Regions from separate parts of the Halomonas terrestris genome, predicted to be linked through region 1. Evidence: predicted binding sites of a transcription regulator. Region 1 holds the regulator's gene; the other holds the start of a gene.
What was found. The regulator PhoB, encoded in region 1, activates phosphate uptake and scavenging genes when phosphate is short. The targets are predictions, from matches to a motif close to TGTCATANNNNTGTCANA.
Positions count from the first base shown of each region.

Region 2: a site for PhoB is predicted at 5,781-5,798, ahead of ACOMD9_RS11985 (Na/Pi symporter). Genes of this name have one in related genera too.

Region 1 covers NZ_JBMHFZ010000001.1:193,436-201,577, forward strand. Annotated here, with positions in the region: gene ACOMD9_RS00925 (copper chaperone PCu(A)C) at 1-85, shown strand, start outside; gene aptA (omega-aminotransferase AptA) at 190-1,563, opposite strand; gene phoR (phosphate regulon sensor histidine kinase PhoR) at 1,675-2,982, opposite strand; gene phoB (phosphate regulon transcriptional regulator PhoB) at 2,984-3,673, opposite strand; gene ubiA (4-hydroxybenzoate octaprenyltransferase) at 3,762-4,658, opposite strand; gene ACOMD9_RS00950 (chorismate--pyruvate lyase family protein) at 4,847-5,395, opposite strand; gene ACOMD9_RS00955 (FAD-dependent oxidoreductase) at 5,470-6,630, shown strand; gene ACOMD9_RS00960 (HU family DNA-binding protein) at 6,858-7,133, shown strand; gene ACOMD9_RS00965 (hypothetical protein) at 7,212-7,568, shown strand; gene recG (ATP-dependent DNA helicase RecG) at 7,771-8,142, opposite strand, start outside.
Region 2 covers NZ_JBMHFZ010000011.1:27,745-35,886, forward strand. Annotated here, with positions in the region: gene ACOMD9_RS11945 (TVP38/TMEM64 family protein) at 1-98, opposite strand, end outside; partial or broken gene ACOMD9_RS11950 (ABC transporter ATP-binding protein) at 259-768, opposite strand; gene ACOMD9_RS11955 (metal ABC transporter solute-binding protein, Zn/Mn family) at 862-1,986, opposite strand; gene ACOMD9_RS11960 (metal ABC transporter permease) at 2,020-2,910, opposite strand; gene ACOMD9_RS11965 (metal ABC transporter ATP-binding protein) at 2,904-3,641, opposite strand; gene ACOMD9_RS11970 (hypothetical protein) at 3,641-3,796, opposite strand; gene ACOMD9_RS11975 (metal ABC transporter permease) at 3,944-4,849, opposite strand; gene ACOMD9_RS11980 (hypothetical protein) at 4,940-5,605, opposite strand; gene ACOMD9_RS11985 (Na/Pi symporter) at 5,829-7,034, shown strand; gene ACOMD9_RS11990 (phosphate signaling complex PhoU family protein) at 7,060-7,740, shown strand; gene ACOMD9_RS11995 (malonic semialdehyde reductase) at 7,811-8,142, shown strand, end outside.

The DNA.
Region 1 (8,142 bases):
CGCCGAGCGCGGCGAGATCGAGGTGGAGGTCTGGGTGCAGAGTGCCGGGGAGGGCAGCCGGGACGCCGACGACCATCACCACTGACGCGGGCCCGCGGGATCCGCTCCCGCCAGGAGCCTGTCGGACTTAACGCCGATCTACTGCGAAATCCGAATCTCTCGTGACGATCGGTCAAATCAGACAGGCTCCTAGGCCAGCGAATCCAGCGTGGTGGCCACGGCATCGAACAGCCGTTCGAGCTCTTCGGGCGTCGAGCCGAACGGCGGGCCGAACTGCAGGGTGTCGCCGCCATAGCGCACGTAGAAGCCCGCCTCCCAGAGTGCCAGGTGGGCGTCCCGCGGGCGGATCGTCGGATCGCCGTCCCGGGGTGCCAGCTGGACCGCCCCGGCCAGCCCGTGGTTGCGGATATCCACCACGTGCGGCCGGCCCTCGAGGGCGTGGAGCTTCTCCTCGAACACCGGGGCGATGGCGCGCACCTGGCCAGGGAAGTCCTCGCGCTCGAGCAGCTCCAGTGCCGCCAGGCCCGCGGCGCAGGCCACCGGGTGGGCGCTGTAGGTGTAGCCGTGGGAGAACTCGATGGCGTGCCGTGGCCCGCCGGCGTGCATGAAGGTGTCGTAGATCTCGCGGGAGGCGACCACCGCCCCCATGGGCACGGCGCCGTTGGTCAGCTGCTTGGCCAGGTTCATGATGTCCGGCGTCACGCCGAAGGCCTCGGCGCCGGTGGTGGCGCCACTGCGGCCGAAGGCGGTGATCACCTCGTCGAAGATCAGCAGGATGTCATGGGCCGTGCAGATCTCGCGCAGCCTCTGGAGGTAGCCCCTGGGCGGCACGATGACCCCGGCCGAGCCCGACATCGGCTCGACGATGACCGCGGCGATGTTGGAGGCATCGTGCAGGGCGATCTGGTCGAGCAGGGCATCGGCGAGTTCGGCACCGCTCTCGGCCTGGCCGCGGGTGAAGGCGAGATGTGGCTGCAGGGTGTGCGGCAGGTGGCTGACATCCATCAGCTGGCCGAAGTGCTTGCGGTTGCCGCCGATGCCGCCGAGGCTGGTGCCGCCGACGTTGACGCCGTGGTAGCCCTTGGCACGGCCGATCAGGCGGGTCTTCTCCGGCCGCCCCCTCAGCCGCCAGTAGGCCCTGGCCATCTTCACCGCGGTATCGGCCGCCTCCGAACCGGAGTCGGTGAAGAAGACATGATCGAGCCCCGCGGGCGTCAGGCTGGCCACCTTCTCGGCCAGCGCGAAGGCCAGGGGATGTGCGACCTGGAAGCCCGGGGCGAAATCCAGGCTGCCGAGCTGGCGCGACACTGCCTGCTGGATCTCGATGCGGTTGTGCCCCGCCCCGCTGGTCCAGAGACCCGAGAGCGAATCGAACAGCCGTCGTCCCTGGTCATCGATGAAGTAGCGACCCTCGGCGCCGGCGATCACCCGGGGGTTGGCGTGGAAGTCGCGGTTGGCACTGAATGGCATCCAGTAGTGGCGGTTGACGGACGCGCCCCCCGAGCGGGGCGTCGTGGAGGCGTCGTCCCGGGCGGATGACGGCTGATGGCTCAGCTCGACCATGGTGCTCACCTCTGTCGTTTGGCGTTGTCCTCCATAGAGCATGGCCCGGAAATCAGGTTTATAAAATTAAACCCTACTGTCCTTAACGTGAGCTCTCTCTTGCGCAAGACGTCAGGGGGAGGTGATGGACTCGGGGGTCGACAGGCGGTCGGTTGGATAGATGCAGCGGAACAGGGCGCCCCGGCCGGGCTGGGAAGCGATCTCCAGGTGGCCCCCATGGCGCAGCAGGACGTGCTTGACGATGGCCAGTCCCAGGCCGGTGCCGCCGCTGGCGGTGCTGCGTCCCTTGTCGACCCGGTAGAAGCGTTCGGTGAGTCGGGGGATGTGCACCGGGTCGATGCCGTCGCCATCATCCTCGACCTCCACGCAGGCCCCCTCTGGGTGGGGTTTCCAGCGCAGGGTGACATGACACCCCTCCGGGGTGTAGCGCACGGCGTTGTAGGCGAGGTTGGAGATGGCGCTGCGGATCTCCGATTCGCTGCCGATCAGCCGCCGTGCCTCCTCGATCTCGACCCTGACCTGCTGGCGTCCGCCCGAGAGCGCCTCGGCGTCGCGGCGCACGCTCTCCAGCAGGGCGTCCATGGCCAGGGGAGCATGGTCATCGCCACCCCGGTCGATCTCCAGCCGCGACAGCAGCAGCAGGTCGTTGACCAGGTTCTGCATCCGGGCGGTCTGCTCCTGCATCTGGCCGAGGCCACGGGCCAGGCGAGGCGGCAGCTGCTCGGCGACCCCCGAGTAGGTCTCCAGGTAGCCCGCCAGCACGGTCAGTGGCGTCCTCAACTCGTGGGAGACGTTGGCCACGAAGTCGCGGCGCATCTGCTCCAGGTGGTGCAGGCGGGTGATGTCACGGGCCATCAGCAGCCGTTCGTCGTCGCCGTAGAGCGTCACCTGGAACTGCAGGATCAGTCGCTCGTCGATGGGCGAGGGCAGTGTCAGCGGTTCGCGGTAGTCGCGGGCCTCGAAGTAGGCGATGAAGCGCGGGTCGCGGATCAGGTTGGTGACGTGCTGGCCACGATCGTGGCTGGCCTGGAGGCCGAGCATCCGCTCGGCGGCGCTGTTCCACCACTCCAGGTCGCCATGGTGGTCGAGCATCACCACGCTGTCGCGCATCGCCTCGGAGGATTCCTGGATGCGCTTCAGGGTGCTGCGCAGGCGGCTCTGGGCGAGGCGCTGGCCCTTCTGGTAGCGGTAGAGGCGGTCGAACAGCTCGCCCCACAGGCCGCTGGCGGCAGGGGGTTCGGCCCGGGGCGCCTGGGTCAGCCAGGCGTGCAGGGCGTGCAGCTGGCGCAGGTGATACAGCAGGCAGATGGCCAGGCCGGTGGCCAGCCCCAGACCGGGAGCCGAGAAGGGCCAGCCCGCCAGGGTGCCGATGCCGGCGAGCAGACCCAGGCGCCAGAGTTCACGGCTCCAGAGGCGCACGTCAGCCCTTGGTGGAGAATCGGTAGCCGGTGCCGCGCACGGTCTGGATCAGATGCTGGTGGGCGTCGCCCAGTGCCTTGCGCAGGCGGCGGATATGGACATCCACGGTACGCTCCTCGACGTAGACATTGCCGCCCCACACCTGGTCGAGCAGCTGACCGCGAGTATAGGCGCGCTCGGGGTGGCTCATGAAGAACTGCAGCAGGCGGTATTCGGTGGGCCCCATCTCCAGCGCGCGACCGTTGGCGCTTATCCGGTGGCTGACCGGGTCGAGCAGCAGCCCCTCGACCTCCAGGGGCTCCTCGATGCCCCGCGGCGTGGAGCGGCGCAACACGGCCTTGAGGCGTGCCACCAGCTCCCGCGGCGAGAAGGGCTTGGTGATGTAGTCGTCGGCGCCGGCTTCCAGGCCCTGGATCTTGTTGTCCTCCTCGCCCTTGGCGGTGAGCATGATGATCGGCAGCTCGCTGGTGGCCTCGTCACGCTTGAGTCGCCTGGCCAGCTCGATGCCACTGGTGCCGGGCATCATCCAGTCGAGCAGCAGCAGGTCGGGCTGGTGGTCGACGACCATGGCATGGGCGGACAGGGCGTTGTCCGCCTCGAGGACGCGATAGTCGGCCATCTCCAGTGCCACCGCGATCATCTCGCGGATCGGCGCCTCGTCATCGACGATCAGAACGGTCTTGGCAGTCATCCCGGGCCCTCGTGGTCAATGTCGGGTCGATGACGATGACATCATCTCCTTGTGACAATACCGTGACACTCCCCCGCCGTCGCCATGCTCAGCTGCCGTTCAGCGCCGGCCAGAGGCTGAGCGCAATGCCGGCGAACACCACCAGGCCCGACCAGTGATTGTTGAGGAAGGCCTGGAAGCAGCGGTCGCGGTCCCGGTGGCGGATCAGGAACTGCTGGTGGACGAAGGTCGCCGCCATGGTCGCCAGGCCCAGCCAGAAGAAGCCGCCCAGGGCCAGGCGGGAACCGGCCCAGGCCAGCAGGACGAGCGTCAGCCCCTGCAGCAGCCCGATCATCAGCCGGTCGGCATGGCCGAACAGCACGGCGGTGGACTTGATGCCGATCTTGAGGTCGTCGTCGCGGTCGACCATGGCGTACTCGGTGTCATAGGCCACCGTCCAGGCCACGTTGGCCAGGAACAGCAGCCAGGCCTCGGCCGGAACATGGCCCAGCACCGCGCCGAAGGCCATGGGGATCGCCCAGGAGAAGGCGGCCCCCAGGAACAGCTGTGGCAGGTGGGTGTAGCGCTTCATGAAGGGGTAGATGAAGGCTAGCACCACGCCCACCAGCGACAGCATCACCGTGAAGAGGTTGGTGAACCACACCAGCACGAAGGCGGCGGTCACCAGGATCAGGAACAGCGCCTTGGCTTCTCCCTCGCTGATCCGGCCGGTGGCCAGGGGGCGATTCCTGGTGCGCTTGACGTGGCCGTCGAAGTGGCGGTCGGCGTAGTCGTTGACCACGCAGCCGGCGGCGCGCATCAGGTAGACCCCGGCGATGAAGATCAGCAGCACGTCGCGGCCGGGCACGCCCTCGGCGGCGAACCAGAGCGCCCAGAGGGTGGGCCACATCAGCAGCCAGGTGCCGATGGGACGGTCCAGGCGCGTCAGGTGCAGGAAGTCGGGTACCCGGGCCAGGCCCTTGGGGTGCATCAGGGAACGGTCCATCTCGTCCTCGTGAAAAATTTCTTTATTAGCAGAAGGTGTTAAGGGACGGGGCTGTTCCGGAGACAAGCCTGCGAGGAGGCGCTGTGAATACCTCCCTGTACGCTACCGACGCCATCCCTGGCGTAGGACCTCCTCTTCGGCTTGTCTCCGGCGCCCCTCACCGTCGGCATCGGAGACTGGCCCAGAGCCTAGCGCGAAGGAAGGCCGAGGTCATCCGCCATGGCGTCCAGGAACCACTCCTGCACCAGCACCCGGAAGCTGCCGTGGCGGAACACCGAGCGCCGACCCCAGGGCCCGCGGGCCGAATGGAAGCCGGCGGGGGCCGAGGTCACCTCGATGTCGCCGCGTTCCAGGTCCGGCTGGCGGAACAGCCAGCTGCCCAGGGAGTTCTCGCCCAGCTGGTCGAGGCGCTGGCCGCGCAGCTCCTCCAGCGGCGCCACCGACCGGGCCACCACCCAGGGGCGCTCGCCGAGGTACAGGGCCACCTCGCGCAGCCAGGCCTGGCGGTGCAGCGGGAGGTCCAGGGCCAGCGCCTCGTCGCGGCGCGGCAGGCCGATGCGCTGGTCGAGCAGCCGGACCCGGAAGGGCCGCGGGTGGCCGGCATCGGTCAGCCGGGCGGTGAGGGAGTCGCGGGAGGCGACCCATCGCCACCAGGCGGGCGCCATGGCGGGGCGGGCCGCGGCTAGGGGGATCCAGTGCGCCGGGGCGTGGGTGTCGCAGGGTGGCAGGTCGGACACCGTCGGGCTCCGCGTCGATACAGGGGCGGGTAGTGTAACATGCGGTGTCATCCCCACCCTGACCGAGGAGTTCCATGAGCGCTCCCCTGACCATCATCGGCTCCGGCATGGCCGGCATCGGCCTGCTGCGCCAGCTGCGGGCCCGGGATACCGAGCGTCCCGTCACCCTGATCACCGCCGACAGCGGCGATGACTACTCGAAGCCGTTGCTCTCCACCGGCTTTGCCAAGCGCCTGCCTCCGCAGCGGCTGGCGGCAGGCTCGGCACTGGAGCTGGCCGACCGGCTCGGCGCCGTGGTGCGCACCCACACCCGGGTCGAGGCCATCGACCTCGAGGCGCGCACCCTGGCCATCGGTGCCGAGCGGCTGCCCTGGAGCGAGCTGGTACTGGCCACGGGCGCCGCGCCGGCCGTGCCCTTCCGGGTGCCGAAGGCGGTCTCCGGCCGCGTCTTCAGTGTCAATGACCTGGATGACTACCGCCTCTTCCATGCGGCGCTGGAGGCCCTGGGCCGGCCGGCGAGGGTGGCGATCATCGGCGTGGGGCTGGTGGGTTGCGAGTTCGCCAACGACCTCGCCGCGGGGGGGCACGACGTGAGCCTGGTGGCGCCGGAGAGCGCCCCCCTGCCGCGACTGCTGCCCGAGCCGCTGGGACGCGCCCTGGGTGACGCCTTCGAGGCGGCGGGGATGACACTGCACCTGGGCCGCAGCCTGGCGGGACTGGAGCCTTCAGGCAGCCGGGTCGGCGTGGCCTTGAGCGATGGCAGCCGTCTCGAGGCCGACCTGGTGCTGGTGGCCACCGGGCTGCGGCCCCGCACCGAGCTGGCCGAGGCGGCCGGTCTCGAGGTCAGCCACGCCGGCATCCTCACCGACCGCCTGCTCGCCACCTCGGCTCCCGGTGTCTTTGCACTGGGGGACGCGGCCTGCGTCGACGGGGTCAATGCCATGTACGTCCAGCCCCTTCAGGCCAGCGCCAAGGCCCTGGCCGGGACCCTGGCCGGCACGCCCACACCGGTGAGCTACGGCGCCTGGCCGGTGCTGGTCAAGACGCCGCTGCTGCCGGTGGTGGCGTTGCCACCGACACGGGGGGTGGCGTGCTGGCGCATCGAGGGGGAGGGAGGCGACCTGGCGGCCTTCGCCGAGGCCGAGGACGGACGTTTGATCGGTTTTGCGTTGACAGGCGCCTGTGTACGTCGGAAAGTCGAACTGGCGCGGGCGGCACCGCCGTTGCTAGGCTAGTGACGTCAACGACGGCGCTCCCGGCGATACGGCCGGGCCCGATGCGTCGTTGATGTTGGTGTCATTCGCATGTCGTCATTCCGCTGGCCTGACGGATGTTCCGGACAGGCGCGTGGCGGGGAGGCCGCATGCGAGTGATGCAGGAGCAGGGATCCATCAACTCAGTTATCAACAACAATACCGGCGTGCGACTTCGCCGGGAACAATGCCAATACCAGGAGGGCTGTATGCGTAAACCAGAACTCGCGGCGGCGATTGCCGAGCGTGCCGATCTCTCCAAGGACAAGGCGAGCCAGGTGCTCAACGTCATCCTCGACGAGATCACCGGCAGCGTGTCCCAGGGTCAGGATGTCTCGTTGATCGGCTTCGGCACTTTCACCGTGCGCGAGCGCGCCGCTCGTACCGGCAAGAACCCCCAGACCGGTGCCCCGCTCAAGATTCCGGCCAGCAAGACCGTGGCCTTCAAGCCGGGCAAGGGGCTCAAGGACGCCGTCACCAAGTAAGCCGGTACCTTGACGCGGCCCGCGGTAACGCGGGCCGCAGGATCATGCCCTTCACACTTCCTTGGCGGCGGAATCGACATGAAGCTGCGACTGATGCTCTGGCTGCTGGGACGGCTGCTCAAGCGCGCCCTGCGGCGCAAGCCCCGCTTCCGTGAACTGCTTACCGAGATGCGTGGCCTCGACTGGGGCATCGCCACCGAGGACCTCTCCATCGCCCGCTTCTACCGCATGTCCCCCCGTGGCATTCGCACGGGCCGTGGGCTGCCGGTGGACCTCGACCTGGAGCTGCGCTTCGAGGACGAGGCCACCGCGCTCAAGGTGCTGAAGAAGCCCACCCAGCAGGCCTTCCTAGACGGCATGATGGCCGGCACCGTGCGCCTGGTCGGCGACTCCGGCGACCTGCAGAGGCTGCAGCGGCTGCTGAAGCACCTTTGAACGCCCAAGGGGTTGCCTGACGTCGCGGCTTTCCCGGCGACAGGTCTACGCGGAGGCGCTGTGAACCCCTCCCTTGGCGCTACATTCTTCGTCCTTGAAGAATGACCTCCGCTCCGACCTGTCCCCGGCGCCGCTCGCATCAGTCGTAACACGCTATCATCCTGCTCGGTGCTCGGTGCTCGGTGCTCGGTGCTCGGCCCTGTCACACCTGCCCATAGCGCCCCGCTTCCTCGCCCAGCCAGCGGCGGATCAGCGGGCGGCTGGCCTCCGGGCGGCTGGCCAGCAGCGCCTCGGCCAGGGGCGAGACCCGCTCGAGCAGGTCGGCGTCACGCTCCAGGTCGGCGATCTTCATCTGGGCGAGCCCCGTCTGGCGGGTGCCCAGCACCTCGCCGGGGCCGCGCAGCTCCAGGTCCTTCTCGGCGATGCGGAAACCATCGGTGGTCTCGCGCATCACCGTCAGCCGCTCCTTGGCGTGGGCCGACAGCGGCCCGTGGTAGAGCAGCACGCAGTAGCTTTCGGTGGAGCCACGTCCGACCCGCCCGCGGAGCTGGTGGAGCTGCGAGAGCCCCAGCCG
Region 2 (8,142 bases), on a different contig from region 1:
GGCATGCCCAGCTGCCCCAGCACCAGCCAGACCAGGGTCATGCTCATCGCCGCGGCGATGAGCACGCCCGCACGAAACATCCAGTCACGCCGGGCCATGTCGCTCACTCGAGGCGTCATCTACCCGGCCATGGGACAGGCGCAGGCAGCGGTCGAGCGGTGCCGCCACCCGCGGGCTGTGGGTCACCACCAGCAGCGCGCTGCCGGCGTCGCGCACCAGCGCCAGCAGCAGTTCGAGCACCTCGCCCGCGGTGGTCTCGTCGAGGTTGCCGGTGGGCTCGTCGGCGAGCAGCAGGGCGGGACGCGAGGCCAGGGCGCGGCCGATGGCCAGGCGCTGCTGCTGGCCGCCGGAGAGCTGCTCCGGATAGCGTTTCTCGAGCCCGGCCAGGCCCAGCCGCGCGATCAGCTCGGCTGACCAGGCGGCCTCTTCGCGGCCGGCCAGGCGCGCCTGCAGGCGCAGGTTGTCGGCGACGTTCAGGCTCGGCACCAGATGGAACTGCTGGAACACCAGCCCGAGGGTCTCGCGCCGCAGCCGGGCCCGGGCGGGTTCGGCAAGCGTCGAGAGTGGGTGGCCGGCGAGGCGTACCTCGCCGGCATCGGGGAGGTCGAGCCCCGCGGCCAGGTGCAGCAGGGTCGACTTGCCGCTGCCCGATTCGCCCATCAGCGCCAGGCTCGCGCCGGCGTTCAGGGTCAGGTCGACCCCGGCCAGCACCTCAAGCGGGCCCTGGGGAGTGGGGTAGGCCTTGTGAACCTGGCGGAACTCGAGCATGAGGAAGGCATCCTGGGCAACCGGTGTCCAGATGGTCCCATAAAAACGGCGCCACCCGAAGGTGGCGCCGGAAACCGCCGTCAGCGACGAGGATCAGTGGCTATGGTCGTGGCCGTGATCGTCGTCGTCATCGCCGTGATCGTCGTGGCCCGGCTGGGCCAGGGCGTCATTCAGGACCCTGGCGTTGTGGCGCATCATGCCCAGGTAGGTGCTGGCCTCGCCCTCGGCGGCCAGGGCGTCGGCGTAGAGGGTGCCGGCAATGGGCAGGCCGGTCTCCTCGGCGAGCTGGTTGATGATCGCCGGGCTGGTCATGTTCTCGTGGAACAGCGCCTGGACGTTCTGCTCGCGGATCACGTCGATCAGGCGTGCCATGTCGGCGGCACTGGGTTCGGCCTCCGAGGAGAGCCCCACCGGCGAGAGGAAGCGCACTCCGTAGGCGCTGGAGAAGTAGCCGAAGGAGTCGTGGCCGGTGATCACGCTGGTGGACGAGGGGATCTCGGTGAGCAGTTCACGGACCTCGGCCTCGGTGGCCTCGAGTTCGTTGATGTAGCGCTCGGCGTTGTCGCGGTAGCTCATCTCGTTGGCCGGATCGGCCTCGATCAGGCCATCGCGGATATTGACCACGTAGACCTGCCCCATGGCCAGGTCCTGCCAGGCGTGGGGGTCCTGGTCGCCGTGGGCGTGATCGTCATGGCCCTCATCCCCATGCTCGTCATGCTCGTGGTCGTCATGGCCGTGGTCGTCGTGGCCGTGGTCGTCATGGCCGTGGTCGTCGTGGCCGTGGTCGTCATGGCCGGGGTCGTCGTGGCCGTGGTCGTCGTGGCCGTGGTCGTCGTGGCCGTGGGCGCGGTCATGCTCGTGGCCATGGTAGTCCAGCAGGTCGACGCCATCGGTGGCAGTGACCAGCGGGCCGGCATAGTCGCTGGAGTCGATCAGCCGCTCCATCCAGCCCTCGAACTGCAGGCCGTTGAACACCACCAGGTCGGCATCGGCCAGCGACCGGGCATCGCTGGGGCTGGGCGAGAAGACGTGGGTGTCGCTGTCGGGGCCCACCAGCGAAGTCACCTCGACATGCTCGCCGCCGACGTTCTGGACCATGTCGGCGAGGATGCTGAAGCTGGCGACCACCTGGATGCGTTCGGCAGCGAAGGCGGCCGGCAGTGCCAGCATGGCGGACGTGCCTATCACCAGGGCGGAGGGTCTGAGGGTACGCAACATTGCAGGGGCTCCTTGTGGGGAGTTGATAAGGGATCAGTGGGCTTCGGGCGCGCCCAGTGGCGCGGCCTGGCGGCGCAGGCGAGCCAGCAGGCTGTGATGGCGCCCGAACAGGGCGGAGAACATGTAGCCGGCGCCGGCCAGCAGGATGATCGCCGGGCCGGAGGGAATGCTGAGGTGGTAGGAGAGCAGCAGGCCGCCGCTGCTGGCGACCATGGCGATGCCGATGGCGACGCCGATCAGCCCCTCCAGGCGCTTGCTCCAGAAACGTGCGGCGGTGGCCGGCAGCATCATCAGGCCCACGGCCATCAAGGTGCCCAGGGTCTGGAAGCCGGCGGTGAGGTTGAGTACCACCAGGCCGAGGAAGATGCCGTGGACCAGGCCGCCGTGCACGCCCTGGCCGCGCAGGAAGAGCGGGTCGAGGCACTCCACCACCAGGGCGCGGAAGATGCTTGCCAGGGTCACCACGATCAGGCTGCTGATGGCGGCGATCAGGATCAGGGCGGTGCTGTTCACGGCGAGGATCGAGCCGAACAGCACATGGGTGAGGTCGACGCTGCTGCCGCCCAGCGAGACCAGCATCACCCCCGCGGCCAGCGAGATCAGGAAGAAGCTGGCCATGGCGGCGTCCTCGCGCTGGCCGGTCATCTGCGACACGCTGCCCGCCAGCACCGCCACCAGCAGCCCGGAGAGCACGCCGCCGAGGCTCATGATCGGCAACGAGAAGCCGGCCAGCAGGAAGCCCAGTGCCACCCCCGGCAGGATGGCGTGGGCCATGGCGTCACCGATCAGGCTCATGCCGCGCAGCACCAGGAACACGCCCATGGGCGGGGCGGCCAGGGAGAGGGCGAGGCCGGCCACCAGGGCGCGCCGCATGAAGCCGTAGTCGAAGGGAGCGATCACCCACTCGTTGAGCAGCGCTAGCATGTGCCCACTCCCTGGGTGGCGCTCGACAGCGAGGCGGCCGCCGCGAACGGCACCTGGGTCTGGAGGATGGCGTCGGGCGAGGACCACTGCACATGTCCCCCGCCGAGGAGTACCACCTCGTCGGCCAGGCGGGCGAGCTGATCCATGTCGTGCAGCACCACGATGATGGTGGCGCCGGCCCGGGCCATGTCGCGCAGCACGGTCATCAGCACGTCGACGGTTTCGGCATCGACGTTGGCGAAGGGTTCGTCGAGCAGCAGCAGCTCGGCTTCCTGCATCAGCGTGCGGCCGATCAGCGCCCGCTGGCGCTGGCCCCCGGAGAGCTCTCCCAGCGGCCGGTGGGCCAGATGGGAGATGCCCAGCCGCGCCATGATCTCCCGGCCACGACGGTAGTGCGCCGCACAGTAACCCTTCAGCGCCCCGTGACTGGGCCAACTGCCGGTCATCACCAGCTCTTCCACGCTCATGGGAAAGGTCAGGTCCAGGGCCAGCTGCTGCGGCAGCCAGGCGCGCCGCTCCCGGGGCACCGTGCACTCGACACGGCCGGTGATCGGCTTGAGCATCCCCATGATGCCCTGGATCAGGGTGCTCTTGCCGGTGCCGTTGGCGCCCACCAGGGCGGTGATGGCACCGTCGCGGAAGCTGCCCTCCACATGTTCGAGCACGGTACGGTTGCCCTGGGCCAGCTGCAGGTCGTGCAGCCGCAGTCGGGTCGGGGCCGCCGGCGACATCAGGACCACCAGCCCGCCGCCCAGGACACCGTCAGCCACAGCAGGGCGAGCGGTACCGTCACCAGCAGCAGCCGGCGCGTGGCGGACAGCGACATCAGGGAGAAATGACAGGGCCCCTCGGGGCGGTGCCGATGGGTGTGCGAGCGGTGTGCCATGACACGACGACTCCGGGTATCGAGATTAAGATATAACATAACAAACGCGAGGCGGGATCGCAGCCCCGAAATCGCCCTCCCGCCACTCGTTTCGTCGCGGTGAGCGCAACCTCCCGCGTTTCCTGACGCCCTGGATCGCCACGGGCGTCATGGACGGCCCCGGTGTCGTGGAAGGGTGGCGTCGGCAGGCAGGCGTGCCGGCTCCCGGCGCTGCAGCAGCCCGCCCCGGGAGCCGGCCAGCAGCGAGGCCAGGTAGCCCATGCCGGCCAGCAGGATGATACAGGGGCCGGTGGGCAGTTCCAGGTGATAGGAGCCCAGCAGGCCGATCACGCTGGATGCCAGTGCCATGCCCACGGCAACGGCGATCATGCCCTCGAGCCGTCGGCTCCAGTAGCGGGCCGCGGCCGCCGGCAGGAGCATCAGCCCGGCGGCCATCAGGGTGCCCAGGGTCTGGAAGCCGACCACCAGGGTCGATACCACCAGGCCCATGAACAGGGCATGAAACCATCCTGCGTGCCGGCCCTGCAGAGTGAGGAAGGTCGGGTCGAGGCACTCCACCACCAGGGCCCGGAAGGCAATGGCCACGGTGACCAGCACGGCACTGCCGGCCAGGGCCACCAGCATCAGGGTGGGAGTATCCACGGCCAGGATCGAACCGAACAGGACATGGCCGAGATCCAGCGGCGACCCCGACAGCGACATCACCATCACCCCGGCCGCCATGGCGACCAGGAACAGGCTGGCCATGGCGGCGTCCTCTCGCAGCCCGCTGAGGGTGGAGATGCCGCCGGCCACGGCGACCGTGACCAGGCCGGCGGCGAGGCCGCCGAGCATCATCAGCGGCAGCGAGAAGCCCGCCAGCAGGAAACTCACGGCCACGCCGGGAAGAATCGCATGCGACAGCGCCTCGCCCATCAGGCTCAGGCCGCGCAGGGTCAGCAGCACGCCGATGACGGGAGCGGTCAGCGACAGGGCGATGGAGGCGGCCAGGGCGCGCCGCATGAAGCCATAGTCCAGCGGCGAGGCGAGCCACCACAGCAGGGTATCGAGCATCGGCGTATCCCGAGGGCAGTATAAGACATGTTATATCATAACATTTCATTCGCCATCCAGCGCCTCACGATGCGATCCGTACCGGCCGGCTCAGTAGCGCAGCGCCAGCCCCAGCTGATTGGGCCCCACCAGGAAGGCGTATTCGCCCTCGAGGTGGATATCACCGATCGACACCCGCGCCGGCTGGAAACGGTTCACCGCCGCCGTGGCCTGGCGCGGCTGGGTCTGCAACTGCAGCTCGCTGACCAGCATGCCGGTGGCGAAGTTGATCGCCCCGTCGCGCTCGCGGCCATCGCCCACGGCGATCAGCAGCCCCGCCGCGGTGTTCACCGCCAGTGAGCCGAGGCGGGCCTCCAGGCTGCGCCGTCGGCGCTCCTCCTCGGCCACGGCCCGGAGCAGCCGGCGGGCGCTCTCGATATCGCTCCCGCCGTCACGCAGCTCCCGATGGGCCCGGGGGTGCGGCTGGCGGTCCAGGAACATGCCGCCCAGCGCCAGGGCGGACTTCACCACCCCGACCCGGGCGTCGTAGCGGTCGTCGCGGTCGCTCGCCTCGCTGGCCTGCCAGGCGTTCACCGCCAGGCTGGTGGCATAGACCCCGGTCCAGCCCGCCTGCCAGAGGTTGGCATGACGCTCGCCCCTGGCCAGGGCGTCCTCGTAGGCCTGCCACTCCTGCTCGGGTGTCTGGGCCAGGGTCGAGGCGGCGGGCAGGCTCAGCAGCAGGGCCAGCAGGCAGGCAAGCAGGCGAGTGGGGGACATGGCGGTCTCCGGGTGGCGGGCAGGATTCTCCAAGGGTAGCACCGCGAGGCTGCCCGGGCGGCACGAGGCATCGGCCACCTTCCGTGAGCCGTAAGCCACCGGTATCGTGGAGAGTCGCTGCCCTGTAACCAGATTGTCATGTTCGGGCGTTACCGTGCGCGCACTGACATGAAACCGTCATGCAACTGTCACAACGACCGTGCCGCCACCCAACAGGCTTCTTATGTCGAGAACCGAGCTCTCCCCTTCCCCCGACGACCGGGCGCTCGCCCGGCAGCCACGCCATGAGACGCCCGCCTGGTTGCGTGGTCTCTATGCCGGCCTGTGCCTCTACCTCTTCCTGGCCGCCCTCAATGTGCTGGGCTCCGGCCTGGGCACCTTCGGTAGCGACAGCGACCTGCTGACCCGCGCCTTCGCCTACGGCGCGAACCCCTTCATCGCCCTGATGGCCGGCGTGCTGGTCACCATGGTGGTGCAGAGCTCCTCGTTCACCTCGGCGCTGATCGTCACCCTGGTGGCCAGCGGCGAGATGACCCTGGGCACCGCGGTGTTCGCCATCATGGGCGCCAATATCGGCACCGCGGTGACCGGGGTGATCGTGGCCCTGGCCAACGTGCGCATCAAGCGCAACTTCCGCCGCTCCTTCACCGCGGCGATGATGCACGACTTCTTCAATATCCTCACCGTGCTGGTGGTCTTCCCCATCGAGTGGCTCACCGGCATCTTCCACGAGGGCGGGCACGGCCTCTTCACCCGCCTGGCCGGCTGGCTGGCCGACCTCATCGGCCTGGAGGAAGTCGCCAAGCCCAGCAGCCCCGTCAAGGTGATCACCGCGCCCATCGTCGACGCCGCCGACTGGCTGGGTACCGCCCTGATGCCCAGCGTCGCGGCCGCGGGGCTCTTCATGGCGGGCCTCGGCCTGCTGCTGATGTTCACGGCGCTGGTGTTCATGGTGCAGAACCTTCGCGGCGCCCTGCTGCGCCACATGGACGGCCTGTTCCGCACCTACTTCTTTCGCACCGATGCACGCGCCTATGGCGTAGGGGTGGTCTCCACCGTGCTGGTGCAGTCCAGCTCCATCACCAGCAGCCTGATGGTGCCCCTGGCCGGGGCCGGGGTGGTGCGCCTGCGCCGGGTGCTTCCGTTCATGATGGGGGCCAACCTGGGCACCACCGTGACCAGCGTGCTGGCCGCCACCGCCAACCCCGTCGCCGCGGCGATGACGGTGGCGCTCTTCCATGTCATCTTCAACCTGACCGGTACCGCCATCTGGTGGCCGTTGCGCGTCATTCCGCTGCGTATCGCCACCTGGTACGGCCGCCTGGCCGGCCAGCAGATCCGTTACGCCTTCCTCTTCCTGATCGGCGTATTCCTGGTGGTGCCGCTGGTCGGCATTACCGTCACCGAACTGTTCATGAGCCTGCGCTGAGCGCGGCCAACCGGGAGGTTCCCCCATGTTTCGACAGCTCTACAGCGCCCTGACCTCCGAGAAGACCCTCGACCAGGCGTTCGAGGACCTGACCCTGATGCTGGAGCACGGCGCCTGGATGTTCGCCCGTGCCAACGAGGTGCTCAACAGCACGGTGCCGGCGGAAGACGTGCGCCAGCCGCTCTACGACCGCGACCAGGCCATCAACGAGCTGGAGCGCTCCATCCGGCGCAAGGTGCTGCGCCACCTCACCGTCAACCCCGGTCACGATGTCGCCATCTGCCTGGCGCTGATGAGCGTCGGCAAGGACGCCGAGCGGATCGGCGACTACTGCAAGAACGTGTTCGAGGTAGGCGCCTTCTACACCGAAGGCTTCCATGTGCCCCGCTACCAGGAGCCGCTGGACGGCATGGCCGAGCAGCTGGGTGGCCTGTTCGGCAAGCTGATCGAGGCCACCCGGGACTCCGACGAGGAGCAGGCCCAGCGGGTGCTGACCGCGACGCGGGACGTTCGCCGTGACTGCGACGCTCTCATCGAGGCGCTGCTGCGCGAGGAGGGGCAGATCGCGTTCCACGAGGCCGTGGCCTACTCCCTGCTGGCGCGCCACTACAAGCGTGTGGCGTCCCACCTGGCCAATATCGCCACCGCCGTGACCGGGCGGCTGGAGGACCTGGACTTCCCGCTGGAGGGCGACGAGGCGCTGTGAGCCGGCGGTGGCCGTGACCGTTCACGGTCGATGTCGTAGAGTCGAGGGGCGCAGCCACGAGGAGGATTTCATGCGCCCGTCCCTCGACGACCACGCCCTCGATACCCTCTTTCGAGAGGCGCACACCGCCCACGGCTTCCTCGATGAAGCCGTGGACCCGGCCACCTGGCGTCGGCTCCACGACCTGCTCAAGTGGGGCCCCACCTCGATGAACTGCCAGCCCGCACGCTATCTCTTCATCACCAGTGACGAGGCCAAGTCCCGATTGCTGCCGGCGCTCTCCGAAGGCAACCGCGACAAGAGCCATCAGGCCCCCGCGACGGTGATCGTGGCCACCGACACCCGCTTCTACGAGCACCTGCCGACCCAGTACCCCCACTCGCCCAATGCCCGCGAGCGCTT